2 linked regions of the Parabacteroides chongii genome follow. The protein of the gene in region 1 interacts with the protein of each later gene in a pairwise test. Links are inferred from orthologs where the notes say so. Each region holds a gene or a part of one and is shown in the gene's direction. Other genes may lie near its edges.

Region 1 (6,322 bases):
AAATATCCCGTTTGTATCAGCAATCATGCAATCGGTATCCGGTCCGGAACTGGCAATTGAACTTGCCCGCAACGGTGGTCTTTCCTTCATTTTCGGTTCACAGCCTATTGAAAGCCAGGCTGAAATGGTTAGAAGAGTAAAGAAATTCAAAGCAGGTTTTGTTACCAGCGATTCCAATCTGACACCCGAAAACACACTGGCCGACGTGATCGACCTGGTGAACAAGACAGAACATTCCACAATCGGTATCACCGACGACGGAACCCCTAACGGTAAACTGCTGGGGTTGGTTACCAGCCGCGACTATCGTGCAGAAAAAGACGATCCTTCCACAAAAGTAAAAGAATTTATGACTCCTTTCTCCAAGCTGATCGTCGGCGAAGTCGGTATCACGCTGAAAGAAGCCAACCAAATCATCTGGGATCATAAACTGAATACACTTCCGATCATAGACAAAGACCAGAACCTGGCATATTTCGTATTCCGCAAGGATTATGACAGCCACCGCGAGAACCCGAACGAGATATCCGGTGCTGACAAGAAATTGCTGGTTGGTGCAGGTATCAATACCCGCGACTATACGGAACGCGTCCCTGCCCTGGTTGAAGCCGGTGTGGATGTATTGTGTATCGACTCTTCAGACGGTTATTCCGAATGGCAATATGAAACACTGAAATGGATCAAGAAGGAATATGGCGACAAAGTAAAGGTCGGAGCCGGAAACGTGGTAGACAGAGAAGGATTTTTATATCTGGTAGAAGCTGGAGCTGATTTTATCAAAGTCGGTATCGGCGGCGGCTCCATCTGTATTACACGTGAACAGAAAGGTATCGGGCGCGGACAGGCTACAGCCCTGATCGATGTTGCGCAAGCTCGCGACGAATACAAGGAAAAGACAGGCATTTATATTCCTATCTGTAGTGACGGTGGTCTGGTACACGATTATCACATGGTACTGGCATTGGCAATGGGTGCTGACTTCTTGATGATGGGACGTTATTTTGCCCGTTTCGACGAATCACCTACAAAGAAACTGCGTATCGGGAATAATTTCGTAAAAGAATACTGGGGGGAAGGTTCAAACCGTGCCCAAAACTGGCAACGTTACGATATGGGAGGAACTGCTTCACTGAAATTTGAAGAAGGTGTAGACAGCTACGTTCCTTATGCCGGTAAGATGAAAGACAATCTGAATCTGACGTTAGGCAAGATCAAATCAACTATGTGCAGTTGTGGTGCTATCACAATCCCCGCTTTGCAGAGAAGTGCTAAGATCACATTGGTTTCCTCAACAAGTATCGTAGAAGGCGGTGCACATGATGTAATCCTGAAAGAACAGAATTAATCAATCATATCTGATAAATTCAATCCCCCAACCGTAAACTTCCGGATAAAAAGTTTACAGTTGGGGAATTTTGTACCATAAAGCTTACCTATATAATACCTGATACCTTTGCTTGCCATTCACTTTGTAAAATAAATGGAGAATTTCCATTAACCACTCTCAATATGTTAGCCCAAACAATCAAACAAAAACCATTTGTATTCATTTTCCCCCGTGAGAAACGGATATTTTGAAAACAGACGTGAATATCTCCTATAAAACCTAGAGAAAACAGGGGTAAAATAACATTCTGTCAAAATGATATTAAATGATATCACTAGAAATCAAATATTTGAATATCTTTGAGGAGGATAAAGTCGTTCAAGAGTCGCTAGTATATGAAAAGGAGAAAGAAGAAAAGAAATACCAAACAGAATGCCGTTGTTGCTTTTTACGAAAAGAACAACAGATGGCCTATGCTTACATCAAAAAATGAAAAAGAGAGACATCTGGCTGAATGGATTATCAGATATAGATTTATCAGAAATCATACTCCGGAAAAGCTTACAGAAAAACAGATCCAATTAATCGACAGGATCGACGTAGAGAAGACTCAGAAAAAGGAAGAACAGTGGTTGACTAATTACGAGAATGTAAAGGAATTTATAGAAAGAGAAAAGCGATGGCCTTCCAACAAAACAACAGACCCGGAAGAACTCAGGCTTTTCCACTGGTGTCTGGCACAACGGATCACCAGAAAAAACACGCCTAAATACAAACTAAATAAAAAACGTATCAAATTGTTGGATGCTATCGGCTTTCGCTGGGATTCATATACATCGAGAAGGACATGGAAGGAATCTTTCGATCTGGTGAAGGAGTTCTATAACAATACGGGGCACTGGCCTGTCCACACTAAAGATCCGGAAGAAACGAAACTGGCCAAATGGTGCAGCAAAATGAGGGCTTACAAAAATCAGACGGACACAAGCGTCACGCTGACTTCCAGACAGATCAAAAAATTGAATGATCTGGGCTTCGACTGGACCGGCAGTTATGGCAACAACGGACGTTCTCCGGAGCGGGTCAACAGAATATGGATCGAAAGATATCACGAATTTTGTGAATTCACAGCAAGCAAAAAAAGATACCCCCGTGTCAAATCCGAAGATCCGATAGAAGAATCTCTATACTCGTGGTGGATGAGAATGGCTTATCTGAAAAGAAGAAACAAACTCAGCAGCGAACGTATCCATTTGCTTGATTGCATCGGTTTCAGATGGGGAAAAGGAAGTGAAGAATAAAAACAAAAAAAAGGTTTGAAAAATGAATTTCAAACCTTTCTTGTTGTTCTACCAGGGCTCGAACCTGGAATTTCAGGACCAGAATCTGACGTGTTACCATTACACCATAGAACAGTTTTTGTAGCTTCGAGTAGTATGTTTCTCGATTACGGGTGCAAAGATACGGACATTTTTTATTCTTGCAAATATTTTGCGAAAAAATTTCATCAAAATAAACATTTTTCTTTTTCTCCTGTTTTGAAATTACAGGGTTTATACATATATTAAAGAGAGAAAGGATGCAGATAATAAATTAAGGAGTATATTTGCAACTTCGAAAATTATTCAATAAAAAATAAATGGATCAAACAAACGAATTAGTAAAAACAATTGTAGAAGGCCTGCAAGATAAAAAAGGCAAAAATATTGTAACCGTAGATTTAACCCAGATACCCGGAGCGATTTGCCAATACATGGTGATCTGTGAAGGTAGCACCCCCACCCAAGTGTCGGCCCTATCTGATTCAGTATGGGATTTTGCACGTAGAGAGGCTGGAGAAAAGCCATTGTCTGTTGACGGCAACCAAAGTGCCGAGTGGATAGGAATGGATTATGGCACGGTTCTTGTACACATATTCTTACCGGAACAACGCGAGTTCTATAATCTGGAAACACTGTGGTCGGACGTTAAAGTCACGCAGATACCGGATCTCGATTAAGCCGGGTTAATATTATCGAATTCAAAGTATGGAAAATAAAAACGACATGTTTAATAAAGCGCCGAAGAACAATAAGCCTAAAATGTTCCGGTTTAACCTGTATTGGATGTACGGGCTAATATTCATAATGCTTTTTACGTTATACCTGACAAACGACTCCTCGGCATCGAAAGAGCTGGGATGGACTGAATTCCAGAAGCTGGCTCAGGAGAATGTGTTTGACAAAATGGTTGTCTACAACAAGAAAAATCTGGTTGAAGCCACCGTTAAAAGCGGAAAGAAAGGATTGGTATTTAAAAGTGACAGCACAGCACTGGGGACTAACCCGAAAGTATACGTAAAGATACCATCTGCAGACAAATTTTCCGATTTTTACGATAAAGCGGTGACAGATAATCATGTCGACACACAAGTGCGCTTCGAAGAAGGAGATGATGCCATATGGAACTTTTTGGTTTCTTTCGGACCGATCATCCTGATCATTGCCGTATGGATTTTCCTGATGAGAAGAATGTCCGGCGGTGCAGGCGGTGGTCCAGGTGGAGTATTCAGTGTCGGCAAAGCGAAAGCACAACTCTTTGACAAAGATAATGACCGGAAAGTGACATTTAAAGATGTAGCAGGTTTGTCAGAGGCCAAACAGGAAGTGGAAGAAATCGTTTCGTTCCTCAAAAATCCTGAAAAATATACGGAACTGGGTGGTAAAATTCCGAAGGGAGCTCTCTTGGTAGGTCCTCCGGGAACAGGTAAAACGTTGCTGGCAAAGGCTGTAGCAGGTGAAGCGGATGTTCCGTTTTTCTCACTGTCGGGTTCAGACTTCGTTGAAATGTTTGTCGGCGTGGGTGCATCACGTGTTCGTGACTTGTTCCGCCAGGCTAAAGAGAAGTCGCCTTGCATCGTGTTCATCGATGAAATTGATGCCGTAGGTCGTGCCCGTGGCAAAAACGTAAACATGAACAGCAACGACGAGCGTGAGAATACCTTGAACCAGTTGCTGACAGAAATGGACGGTTTCGGTTCAAACAGCGGTGTGATTATCCTGGCAGCAACCAACCGCGCCGATATTCTGGATAAGGCTTTACTGCGTGCAGGACGTTTCGACCGTCAGATCCATGTGGAATTGCCCGACCTGAATGAACGTAAAGAAATATTCGGCGTACATTTACGCCCGATCAAGATAGACGAAAGTGTCGATGCTGAATTTCTGGCTCGCCAGACTCCGGGATTCTCAGGTGCCGATATTGCCAATGTTTGTAATGAAGCAGCCTTGATCGCAGCCCGTAGCGGAAAGAAATTTGTACAAAAAGAAGATTTCATGAATGCTGTAGACCGTATTGTCGGCGGTCTGGAAAAACGGACTAAAATAACTACAGCTGACGAACGCAACAGCATCGCCAACCACGAAGCCGGACATGCCACATTGAGCTGGCTGCTTGAACATGCCAACCCGTTGGTAAAGGTAACGATTGTACCGCGAGGTAAAGCTCTTGGAGCTGCCTGGTATCTGCCGGAAGAACGTCAGATCACTACGCGCGAACAATTGCTCGACGAAATGTGTGCAACACTGGGCGGACGTGCTGCCGAAGAATTGTTCCTCGGTAAGATCTCGACCGGTGCATCCAACGACCTGGAGCGTGTAACCAAACAGGCATATGCCATGGTGGTTTATTTCGGTATGAGTGATAAACTTCCGAACCTGAATTATTACGATTCAACCGGTCAGGACTGGGGATTCACTAAACCATACAGTGAAGAGACATCCCGCATGATCGACCAGGAAGTACAAAAGATCATCAACGAACAATATGAACGCGCAAAGAAAATCCTGTCAGAAAATGCAGAAGGACACAACCAACTGGCACAGGTTCTACTCGAACGGGAAGTGATCTATACAGAAGATGTGGAGCATATCTTTGGTAAACGGGCCTGGATCTCACGCTCACAGGAAATCCTGGAGCTACAGGAAAAGGCGAATAATGAGAAACAGGCTTCCGACGATAAAAAGCCGGAAGATACAGACTGCCAATCAACCGATAATAAGGTCCAGGCTGTTACAGCGAATGTCAGTGAGACTGACAATATTGCCTGACAAACATTTATCCGATAAATAAAAAGAGACCGGACAGTATTCTTCAAGAAAGAACTGCCCGGTCTCTCTGTATATATTTAGATTTATTCTTTATCTTTGCACGAAAAATAAATCAACAAACGAACAAAACGATACAGTATTGAAAAATCTGATAAAACGGGCGCTTACCGGTATAATTTTCGTTGCGATCCTAGTGGGAGCTATTTGCTACCATCCAATCTCTTTCCTTGTTGTATTCGGCTTAATTACCGGATTGACTTTATGGGAATTTTACGGTTTAGTGAAACATTATGAAGAGGCCTCCATCAAACGAACTATATCTTCATTGGGAGGGGCTTATTTATTCGCTGCCACTTTTGCCTACACCAACCAACTGGCCGACGGTGTAGTCTTCCTGCCTTATCTCCTATTCCTTATATATACACTAGTTGCCGAATTATACTACAAAGCCCCGAACCCGATCAATAACTGGGCATTTACCATTTTTGCACAGGTCTATTGTGCCGGGACATTTTCGATGCTGAACTTTATAGCAGCCCTGCCGGATACTCCGGGGCAGATCGTTTATTCTCCATTATTTATTATGGCTATTTTCATTTTCATTTGGTTGAACGATACCGGAGCCTATCTGGTCGGTTCGATGATCGGGAAGAGGAAATTGTTTGAACGAATTTCCCCTAAAAAGTCATGGGAAGGATTCTTCGGAGGCCTGGCTGTCGTATTGAGTGCTTCACAAGCACTGGCATGGTATGCACCGGAAGTAAGCTGGTACAATTGGCTGGGATTATCAGCTACCGTTGTCCTGTTCGGCACCTGGGGAGATTTGATCGAATCGCTGTTGAAACGCACACTGGGTGTAAAAGACTCGGGGAACGTACTCCCCGGCCACGGCGGAATGCTCGACCGG
Region 2 (4,587 bases), 810 kb from region 1 along the record:
CGTTATATGGAGGACGGCACATTCAATACGGTGGATGAAGAAGAATATACATTACCCGAAAAGGCTGCTATCACACTCGTTCACCCCATTGAACTGGAAGAAGATGTTCTTGCCGGCTGGAAGGAACAACTGGATGATTATGAAATAGTACAGCCCATCCCGCAACTAACCGCTCCTATAATTGTTTTAGGAGAAAAAGAGACGAATGGCAACAAGATTACACGTTATAACGGTCTGATTGTCAAGTCAGGAAAGATAAGCGGTATTGCCAGGAAGCACAACATGGTGCGCGGAGAAGTCTGGGATGCAGGAAGCTACACCTGTTATCACCTCGTGGACAAGTTTCTGAATATTGCAGCCCTGCTGAATTTCGAATACATGTACATGGGACAGGAGTATGACGATGACGTAACGCTCGGAGACGTTATTTTGTATCGTATGGGAGAAGACCAAACGACCGACGACGAGCCGAAGAACAACGTAATCCTCTCTCCCGAAAGCGTTCCCGCCCGTTTCCTTTGCAGCGTACTGGGTATTTTTGATGTATTGAAAGAAGAATAAAAAGGATATGAAGAAAAAGCAACAACCGGATTTAGCAGCATTATTCGACACCTATTGCGAAGCATATAGTACTTCCGACTGGGAACTTCTGAACACAGCGAGGGAGATCCCCATCGACGAGTTGATTCGTAAAAACAAACAGGTAGCATACGACTATTTATATAGCGATATTCCACTTAAAAAGAAACTGATCTGGTTGGATAAGCTGTTTTCCGATTGCGGCTTGCAGAACTACGGACAGTTGCTGGAGCTACTGAAAGAAAACTCAAAGCTGATCCGCAGGAAAATCGAAAAGATCATCCTCAACAAGGAAAAGAAAACCCGCCCTCTGCTGGAACAATTATATCCGGAACTGGATGAAGAGTTGCGGAACTGGAGCAGACAGCTATTCAAATACTGGGATAACTCACATGCCTCCGCCGCTAAAATCAGGTTCAGGAACAAGAAAGCCGTTCTCGACTATTGCAGCGAACATATCGAACTGTATTGTACGCAGCAAATAGCCTGGTTACCGCAAAAGCCTTATACCAGGATTCATTGGGCGAACGAAACCGATGTGGACGAGTTCGTCCCCCGTCATGTGATCCGGTACATCTTAAGCGAATACGCATCGCTTGTCCAGGTAACCCGCCTGCATGCCTGTGATGCGATCGTTCCTTTCCTCGATGAAAAAGAATGGCAGGCAGCTTTGGAAGAACTGTATCAGTATTGGTTGTCGGACGGAGCGGAAGCCGGCAGAAGAATGCTCCTGCTCCCCTATTGTTTTTACGGGGGAGAAGAACAGATCGCCCGGTTAGCTCCGCGGATCAAAGCATGGTCGAAGGCTGCCCGCAAACAACTTGTCAGATTCACGATGAAGCTGCTGGGATTAAAAGCCAGTCCGAATGCTCTTATTCTCCTGAATGAATGGATGGAGACTGCTCCGAGCGGCACGTACAAACGTTCTGCCTGGGAAGCATTCCGGCAGGCGGCGGTCCGGAAAAGACTGCCCGTCGAAGTCCTGGCCGACCAGATCATCCCGACTTTCGGATTCGACCGGCTGGGAGAAAAAGTGGTAGACTATGGTACACGCACTTTCCATGTAACATTGCTGCCGGACTTCACTGTCTCGGTATTGGATATTGAAAAGCAGAAAGTAAGCAAATCCCTTCCTGCCCCCACTAAAAGAGATGACCGGGAAAAAGCAGAAAAAGCCAGGGCTGAACTTGCCGGGCTAAAGAAACAGGTCAAAACACAGACCAATATCCAAAGAAAGCGTCTGGAACAAGCCCTGAAGAACGGACGGAGCTGGTCCAAAAATTCCTGGTTGGCTACTTTCATCGAAAACCCAGTCATGCGTTATCTGGCAAAAGGACTTATCTGGGGTGTCTACAAAGAGAGGAAGCTTCAAAACTCCTTCCGATACATGGAAGACGGTACATTTACCACTGCTTACGAGGAAGAGTTTATCCTCCCCGACGATGCAGTCATTTCCCTGGTGCATCCGATCGACCTGACGGAAGAAATACTGGCACGCTGGAAAGAACAGCTGGACGACTACGAGATCGTCCCTCTCATTCCTCAGTTAAATACTCCGGTCCATCCTTTGAAAGAAGAGGAAAAACAGGGAGACACTCTCTTCCGTTATTTCGGAAAGAAAGTATATATCAGTAACATCTATGATTTCGAAACGGCAGATGTCACCACCCGGATGGAGAATAATATCCTTTATATACTGGATAGATCGTTCAATGTCATGGCGCAACTTTCTTATATAATAGAAGGGGGCAATTGCCATCTGAACGAATTATATTTCTCAGCGTTAGAGGAAGGAGAAGATATCAACACGATCCGGTTACCCAAAGAGGAAAGGCTGCCGATATCGTCCATACCGGAACGGTTTGTCAGCAGTATACTGGATATCCTGGTCAAAGCCTTCTCCCTGGAAGACTAACCCGTCAGTTATAAAACAAAAAGAAACAGATTAATCTATGGATAACAAAATACAAAAACCCTTGATGGAGATGCGGTATGCCGACGAGCTTGCCGCTCTCCGCAAACAAGATACGGGAGCCAGACCCACCAACTGGCAGCTCTCCCCACGTGCAGTCCGTGCCTTTATCCTCGGACAGAAGGAACCGATCGAACTGGACGGACGACAGATCACCATCACTCCGAAGTTCTTCGGCGACGATGCACTGGTGGAACGCTCCATTATTACCCTTGCTGGCAACCGGGGTCTTATGCTCGTCGGCGAACCGGGCACGGCAAAGACCATGTTAAGTGAACTACTCTCTGCCGCCATCTGCGGTATCAGTACCAATACGGTACAAGGCACGGCGGGAACCAGCGAGGACAATATCAAATACTCCTGGAACTATGCGCTCCTCCTGGCAAAAGGTCCTGTCAAAGAAGCACTTGTCCCCTCTCCCGTCTACATCGGTATGAAACGGGGCATTATCACTCGCTTCGAAGAGATCACCCGTTGTCCGTTGGAAATACAGGACAGCCTGATCAGTATCATGAGCGACCGGGTATTGAACATCCCCGAACTGGGAGAAGAAGGACTGCTCTTCGCCTCTTCCGGCTTTAACGTGATAGCGACCGCCAACACCCGCGACAAAGGAATCAATGAAATGAGTAGCGCCCTGAAACGCCGTTTCAACTTCGAGACCGTAGAGCCGATCCGGAGCGTGGCACTCGAAAGCCGTATCATCACCGACCAGTGCGAAGGCATGCTCGCCGCCAACGGCCTTGAAATGCCAATGCAGGAAGAAGTGGTCGATATCCTCGCTTCCACGTTCAATGAGTTGCGCAACGGCACCTCCTTCGAGAAAGCCAAGATACAAAAGATGTCAGGCGTGATGAGCACGGCGGAAGCTGTATCCGTTTATTACCAGTCCGCCCTGGACGGCTATTATTACGGGGATGGGACAGTCAGTATGCGTTCGCTCGTGCAGAACCTGCTGGGTGCCGTAATGAAAGAGAACAAAGACGATCTGCCCAAACTGAAAGATTACTTTAACGGTGTGGTCCGGTTGAAAGCCGAAAGACAAGGAGGAAAATGGAAGGAATACTACGACAACCGGACCTGGTTGAAATAGACCGCCTCTTCACCGGTAGTTTCGATATAGAAGGACAGGTGGTGTACTTTCCGGTACGTCACCACTCTCCGGCCTGTGCGTTGCATCTGCAACGTACGATCGAGCGTTTCCGTCCGGAACTGATCCTAATAGAAGGTCCGTCGGACTCAGCAGAACTGCTTCCTTACATTGCCGACGAGCAGTCGGTCCCTCCCTTCTGTATCTACTACAGCTATGACGACAAGGATGGAAAAGTAAACGAGGAAAAAGAAAAGTATCGTGCCTATTACCCTTTCCTGGCCTATTCGCCGGAACTGGTAGCCATTCGTGAAGGGGCACGAAGACATACGCCGGTACGTTTCATCGACCTGCCTTATGCGCTCCGTCTGATAAACAAGATCGAGGAAGAGCCGCAGACACAGTTCTATTACAACGAAAATAAAGAATACGAAGTAAATACCTATACGGCTATGATTGCCCGTAAGGCAGGATGCCGGAGTTTTGCAGAGTTCTGGGAAAGCCGCTTCGAACTGGACGCTGCCAACCTGGAAACGCAGGCTTTCGTCCGCAACCTCTTCCACCTCGGTTACTTTATGCGTCTGGCAACGCCCGAAAACGAGATATCCCTGAAAGAAGACCGGCTACGGGAAACTTATATGGCAGAAGAGATACGGAAAGCACTACCCGACAATAAAAGGATATTGGTAGTAGCCGGTGCCTTCCATATCTCCGGACTTATGGAAACGCTGCAATCGGACAAAAAACCATCGCTCAGAACCTGCAACCGGGAACATGTCGCTTCCTACCTGATGCCTTATACTTTCAAGGAAGCAGACAGCAAAAGCGGTTATGCTGCCGGCATGCCTTTTCCGGCTTTCTACCAGGAAGTCTGGGAAAAGATAGAAAAGCAGAAGAAAGACCCGTTCGCCTCCACCGTCCTCGAATATATCATCAAGACAGCCCG

What was found. The genes of interacting proteins can lie anywhere in the genome.
Region 2: the proteins of rsfS (region 1) and P3L47_RS15510 interact in binary tests that used the Escherichia coli proteins (3 or more experiments, as listed by UniProt). The link is inferred for Parabacteroides chongii from one-to-one orthologs.

The regions. Positions count from the first base shown.
Region 1 is NZ_CP120849.1:3,342,788-3,349,109, reverse strand. The notes cover bases 1,866-4,646. They hold rsfS (ribosome silencing factor), read left to right. Parts: upstream 1,866-2,966; coding sequence 2,967-3,326; downstream 3,327-4,646. Other genes in these bases: ftsH (ATP-dependent zinc metalloprotease FtsH), read left to right, coding at 3,355-4,646; P3L47_RS12370 (helicase associated domain-containing protein), read left to right, coding at 1,866-2,628. In the rest of the region: P3L47_RS12375 (IMP dehydrogenase), read left to right, coding at 1-1,345; more of P3L47_RS12370, read left to right, coding at 1,723-1,865; more of ftsH, read left to right, coding at 4,647-5,415; P3L47_RS12350 (phosphatidate cytidylyltransferase), read left to right, coding at 5,555-6,322. UniProt on the Escherichia coli protein: Functions as a ribosomal silencing factor. Interacts with ribosomal protein uL14 (rplN), blocking formation of intersubunit bridge B8.
Region 2 is NZ_CP120849.1:4,157,658-4,162,244, reverse strand. What follows is about bases 1,772-4,587. They hold P3L47_RS15510 (ATP-binding protein), read left to right. Parts: upstream 1,772-2,531; coding sequence 2,532-3,644; downstream 3,645-4,587. Other genes in these bases: P3L47_RS15505 (DUF5682 family protein), read left to right, coding at 3,605-4,587; P3L47_RS15515 (DUF4132 domain-containing protein), read left to right, coding at 1,772-2,494. Also shown: P3L47_RS15520 (DUF4132 domain-containing protein), read left to right, coding at 1-561; more of P3L47_RS15515, read left to right, coding at 569-1,771.